2 regions of the Cytobacillus sp. QJM3NY_8 genome follow, and region 2 is predicted to be linked to the other one. Evidence: riboswitches for the same ligand, from Rfam matches in the RefSeq annotation. Region 2 holds a riboswitch; the other holds the start of a gene.
The links. A riboswitch is a leader RNA that binds a small molecule or an ion and turns the genes downstream of it on or off. The one in region 2 is predicted to bind thiamine pyrophosphate.
Positions count from the first base shown of each region.

Region 1: it holds a riboswitch for thiamine pyrophosphate, as region 2 does, so the genes downstream of both, thiC (phosphomethylpyrimidine synthase ThiC) here and AC0VZ9_RS13755 (3-oxoacyl-ACP reductase) in region 2, are expected to answer to the same signal.

Region 1 covers NZ_CM149681.1:495,380-498,528, reverse strand. The annotation lists gene thiC (phosphomethylpyrimidine synthase ThiC) at 28-1,812, opposite strand; TPP riboswitch at 1,939-2,053, opposite strand; gene AC0VZ9_RS02635 (hypothetical protein) at 2,241-2,525, opposite strand; gene AC0VZ9_RS02630 (bifunctional metallophosphatase/5'-nucleotidase) at 2,679-3,149, shown strand, end outside.
Region 2 covers NZ_CM149681.1:2,639,090-2,642,238, reverse strand. The annotation lists gene AC0VZ9_RS13765 (Cof-type HAD-IIB family hydrolase) at 1-424, shown strand, start outside; gene AC0VZ9_RS13760 (OsmC family protein) at 458-919, opposite strand; TPP riboswitch at 1,036-1,146, shown strand; gene AC0VZ9_RS13755 (3-oxoacyl-ACP reductase) at 1,250-2,011, shown strand; gene thiM (hydroxyethylthiazole kinase) at 2,025-2,885, shown strand; gene thiD (bifunctional hydroxymethylpyrimidine kinase/phosphomethylpyrimidine kinase) at 2,848-3,149, shown strand, end outside.

The sequences.
Region 1 (3,149 bases), 2.1 Mb from region 2:
TACTATTAAATTACTAAAATACTATTTTTACTGATAAATACTTCCCCCGGTTTTTTTAAATTCCTCAGCTTTTTCTTCCAAGCCCTTCTGTATCGCTTCGTCCGTGTCAAGCTTATTCTCTTTTGCATAATTCCGGATATCCTGCGAAATTCTCATGCTGCAGAATTTTGGCCCGCACATGGAACAGAAGTGAGCTGTTTTAGCCCCTTCAGCCGGCAATGTCTCATCATGGTATTCCAATGCGCGTTCAGGATCAAGCGACAGATTGAATTGATCCCTCCAGCGGAATTCAAACCGGGCTTTTGACAGGGCATCATCTCTTTTTTGTGCTCCCGGGTGGCCCTTTGCCAGATCTGCAGCATGCGCTGCAATTTTATAAGTAATGACACCCTCGCGTACATCATCTCTATTTGGCAAACCCAAATGTTCTTTAGGAGTAACATAGCAAAGCATTGCCGTACCATACCAGCCTATCATGGCAGCCCCGATTGCAGAGGTAATGTGGTCATATCCTGGAGCTATATCTGTTGTTAGGGGCCCAAGTGTATAAAATGGCGCTTCCTTGCAGATCTCCAATTGTTTATCCATATTCTCTTTAATTAAATGCATTGGAACATGGCCAGGTCCCTCCACCATTACCTGTACATCGTGTTCCCATGCAATTTTCGTCAACTCCCCAAGTGTCTCGAGCTCTGCAAATTGAGCCTCGTCATTGGCATCTGCAATCGATCCCGGGCGCAGCCCATCCCCGAGTGAGAAGGCCACATCATAGGCTTTCATGATCTCGCAGATTTCTTCAAAATGTGTATATAAAAAGTTTTCTTTATGATGATGCAAACACCATTGGGCCATAATGGATCCGCCCCTCGATACAATTCCGGTTAAGCGTTTTGCCGACAGCGGAACATACCTCAAAAGGACACCTGCATGAATGGTAAAGTAGTCAACCCCCTGCTCAGCTTGTTCGATTAAGGTATCTCTGTAAACTTCCCACGTAAGATCCTCGGCAATGCCATTAACCTTTTCAAGTGCCTGATAAATGGGAACGGTGCCGACCGGAACGGCAGAGTTCCTGATAATCCATTCACGTGTGGTATGAATATTTTTGCCTGTAGATAGATCCATGATCGTGTCTGCTCCCCATCGAGTAGCCCAGGTCATTTTTTCTACCTCTTCCTCAATAGAGGATGAAACAGCAGAATTTCCAATGTTCGCATTAATTTTTACGTGGAAATTCCTTCCGATGATCATCGGCTCTGTCTCAGGATGATTGATATTGGAAGGAATGATTGCCCGCCCTCTTGCTACTTCAGACCGCACAAATTCCGGATCCATATTTTCCCGAATGGCTATATACTCCATCTCAGGAGTAATGATCCCCTTTTTTGCATAGTGAAGCTGGGTAACATTCTTTCCTTTTTTTGCTCTCAATGGCTTGCGGGATAAGCCAGGAAAAACTTTATGATTAGCACGCGGATCATGTTCATCGCGGTACCCATTATCCTCGGGCTTTATTTTCCGCCCATCATACTCTTCAACATCCCCGCGTTCATGAATCCACCGGCTTCTCAGAGCAGGAAGCCCTTTTTTTAGATCTGCCGTATATTGAGGATCCGTATAAGGTCCGCTCGTATCATATACTCGAACCGGCTCATTGATTTCCTCTCCAAAAGTTCCGGAAGTGGGACTTAACTCTATCTCACGCATTGGAACCTTTATATCAGGCCTGGATCCCTCCACATAGACTTTTTTGCTGCCAGTAAAGCACGACATAATGGAAATGCTCTTTTGATTTAATGAACTTGCCGTCATTGATCATCTCTCCCTTATAAAAATATAAGGACGAGACCTGGAACCAAGGAAGTGCCAGATATGTAAAAAAGCCGGTCCACATAAAGATGGACCGGCTTAACCGAAGATGTCTTTGCACAAAGAAATTTTTGCACATTCTAACTTCCCCACGCTGGTATGATCCAGATCAGGTCCAAAGAGTCAAGAAACTTTAGCGCGTTTCTTTCTCAGCCCAAGCTATTGGGCACCCCTAGTTATTGCTATTAAATTCAATTTTAGTATACAGAATTGCGGAAACAAATGAAAGGAATTATTTCAGAATTCTGTCAGATGAAAAATTTTGCCTTTATTCTGCTCCTTACCCCGTTTTCCTTAATTCAATTTTTTTACTTCTGAATGAATATCAAAAACGCCTGTCAGCGGCAGACGTTTTCCGTGAATTATGCGGGTTAGTTCCCCTCAGACTCCTCATCATTCATATCCATATCACTTTCATCCATACTCTCTTCATCTTGTGGTGATTCTTCATTCATGCCGGGCTCCTCCATATCAGATTCTTCTGATGTGCCAGGATCCTGCATTTCATTATCTTCATTATTGTTTTCTTCCATCTGATTATCTTCCAATTCCACATCTTCCGTTTCCGGCGGCGGATCCTGTTCATCCGTTCCGCATCCTGCCAACAATAATCCTGCACTCAATGGAACTGATAGCCATAGCTTCTTATAATTCATGTATTGTCATCTCCTTTTGCAGTATTATGTTTCTTTAAGACCTTACCCTTTTAGCAGGAGGCCAAACTTTTCTGATCCTTAATAGCCCACCATCCGATTAAATCCCTGATATCTGCAAATACTATCCCTGCCACAAATACTGGAGGATGAATGATGAGAGTACTTTTCACCCTTATTTTATTTAGCTTCCTGGGAATGCCTCTATTCAGCGGACAGCCTGCAGAAAAAGAACAAGGGAATCAGCAGGGTCTTTCGGAAGAATATCACGGCCATGTTGAAGAACGTACAGAAGCACCATACAAGCAAATTCAATTGCTGGGCATTAATGATTTCCATGGGCAGCTGAATGTCACTCGGCAGGTTAACGGCAGACCGGCAGGACGCGCTGATTACCTCGCTGCCTATTTGCGGCAGCGTGCTTCTGAAAATAAAAACACCCTTTTGCTGCATGCTGGCGACATGATTGGAGCTAGCCCGCCAGTATCCGCTCTTCTGCGGGATGAACCGACTATTGAATTTTTGAATAAGATGGGGTTTGATATCGGAACTATCGGTAATCATGAATTTGATCGAGGATCTGATGAACTGCTTCGCCTGCTAAGTGGCAGCAGCCCTTCAGCGGCA
Region 2 (3,149 bases):
TTTCTGGGCAACAAGCTGCGAACGGGTTTGGACGAATGAAATGCCTGAAAATATTCATGACCATGAATGGCTTAAATTTGGATTTGATATATCAGATGATGAAATCAGGGAACTCATTCATAAAGAGCTTCAAACAAAAGGGGATCTGGAGATTACAAATTCCAGCTTAACTAATATTGAGGTAAATGCTCTTGGAATCAATAAAGCCAAAGGTATCCAGAAGGTAACAGAGCTTCTTGGCATTTCGATGGAAAATGTAATGGCGATGGGTGACAGCTTAAATGATATTGCCATGATCGAGGAATCAGGCTGGGGTGTAGCAATGGGAAATGCGCAGGATATTGTGAAAGAAACAGCGAATGCTATTACGGGAACTAATGATGAAGCTGGTGTTGCACAGGCAATCCGGAAGTGGGCTCTTTAAAGAATAAAAACCGGCAATCATGCCGGTTTTTGGTTATTTCGAAGGATTTTTGGCAGTTAGAATCGTTTCTTCCAATTCTACCTCTACATTACCTTTAATCGCCCTGGAAATCATACAGGATGCTTCAGCTTTTTGCGCCAGCTTGCGCGCAAGTGAATGATCCTTTTCAGTCGCATCCGCCTGTAACAAGATAACAGGGCGATGAATAATTTTCTTGTATGTAATCACACCTTTAGTTACATCTACAATACCAGTTGATTCCATCGTAAGGTTTTCTTTCTCGAGTTTACTTCGTTCCATCATAGCTGCCAGGGTAATAATATAACAAGTTGCCGCTGCCCCCAGCAGCATTTCATCCGGATTTGTTCCGATTCCGGGTCCTTCCATTTCTGGCGGAATGGAAACCTTTGTTTTAAGCCCGCCTGTTTCAATTTCTCCAACATCATTCCGAAGTCCTGGCCAATATGCTTTTAATTGGAATTGGTGTTCAGCCATTCTTTAATTCCTCCAAGTTATGTATTTCTATTTACACCTTAAAGAGGAACAGGCAGAATTGCAAGACTTTACAGATTTAACGTTTCAGGCTAAGATGAAAACAGCCAACTTAATAGTTTTACTGCTAGGGGTGCCCGATGCGCGGGCTGAGAAAGAAACCGGACTGTTTTTTACCCTTCGGACCTGATCTGGATCATACCAGCGTAGGAAAGTAGTAATTGCGGGGAACGACTAATTCTCTTAGATTATTCAGCCAGGTCCAATTGCGGATCTGGTTTTTATTTTGTTCTCTAAAACAGATGAATTGGCTATCAATAAGGGGGATTTTCTATGAATCTTAACGATCAGATTGTCATTATTACAGGCAGCAGCAGAGGGCTGGGCAAAGAAACCGCAAAAGCATTCGCGAGAGAAGGAGCGAAAGTTGTCATTAACTATTTCCATAGCGAGGAAAAAGCCCATGCTTTGCAGAAGGAAATTGGCGAAAAAGCCATTGCCATTCGTGCTGATATTCGGGACAGTGTTCAAGTGAACTCCATGTTTCAAGAGACGAAGGAACACTTTGGAGCTCCCATTACAACCATAGTCAATAATGCACTGGTAAACTTTCAATTTGACCCTATTTCGAAAAAAGATGCAGAAACAATTAAATGGGACGATTACAAAAGCCAGCTGGAAGGTGCAATTCTGGGAGCATTGAACACAGTTCAGGCAGGTCTTGAAGATATGAAAAAACTGGAGTTTGGCAGGGTAATCTCGGTCGGCACCAATCTATTCCAGCATCCAGTTGTACCCTATCATGACTATACGACCAGCAAAGCTGCTTTATTAGGCTTCACCAGAAATATGGCGAATGAGCTGGGCCAATATGGAATTACGGCAAATATGGTATCGGGAGGTTTGTTAAAAACGACAGATGCCAGTGCTTCGACCTCTAAGGAAGTCTTTAAAATTATCGAAAACTCGACTCCATTAAGAAAAGTCACAGATCCTCAAGAAGTGGCTGATGCGATAGTCTTCTTCGCTTCTCCATGGGCAAGGGCAGTTACTGGACAAAATCTGGTTGTAGATGGCGGATTAGTTATGAATTAAAGGAGGATTTTAGATGAACATTCAGGAGTTTAGCAGTCTATTGGAAAAAGTAAGAGTGTCAAACCCTCTTGTACATAACATTACAAATGTGGTGGTAACAAACTTTACTGCAAATGGCCTGCTGGCAATTGGGGCATCACCAGTAATGGCATATGCACATGAAGAGGCAGCTGAAATGGCTAAAATAGCTGGTGCATTGGTTCTCAATATGGGAACACTGACAGAAAAAGAAGTAAAAAGTATGCTCATAGCGGGTAAATCAGCAAATCAGCATGGGGTTCCAGTCATTTTTGACCCGGTTGGTGTCGGGGCCACGGCTTATCGCACAGATACAGCTAAAAGAATATTAGAAGAGTTAGATATTACCATCATAAGAGGGAATGCTGCAGAAATTGCCAACGCGGCAGGACAGAAATGGAGTATAAAGGGCGTAGATGCAGTTGAAGCAGCAGGTAACACTTCAGAGCTTGCTAAGTCGGCAGCAAAAGAACTTGGTGCAGTAACCGTTATTACAGGAAAACAGGATATCGTTTCAGATGGAAGATCCACTTTTGCCATTAACAATGGCCATCCTCTTCTAACGAAAGTAACGGGTGCCGGATGTCTTCTTACTTCAATAATAGGAGCTTTCGCTGCTATTGAAAAGGATCCTGTAAAAGCGGCAGTAACTTCATTGGTCGTTTATGGCTCTGCAGCCGAAATCGCAGCAGAAAAATCGGATGGCAAAGGACCAGGCACTTTCCAAATAGAGTTTTTGAATAGCTTATATAACATTTCAGCTGCAGATGTTGAATCATATGGCTCTTTTGAAAAACACCAGTTAGGAGGCAATATAAATGAAAGTGAACAAAGCTTTAACCATAGCGGGTTCTGATAGCGGCGGCGGCGCGGGCATTCAAGCTGACTTAAAAACATTTCAGGAACTCGGTGTTTTCGGCATGTCTGCTTTAACTGCGGTAACGGCTCAAAACACCAAGGGTGTTCAAGGAGTTTATCCAATGACAGCAGAGGCAGTTTCTGCTCAAATTCAGTCGATAGGAGAAGACCTCAGACCTGACGCTGTGAAGACAGGAATGCTTTTTAGTGCAGTTATAATCGAGAGTGTTTCCAATGAAATTGTTAGATACGGCTGGAAAAA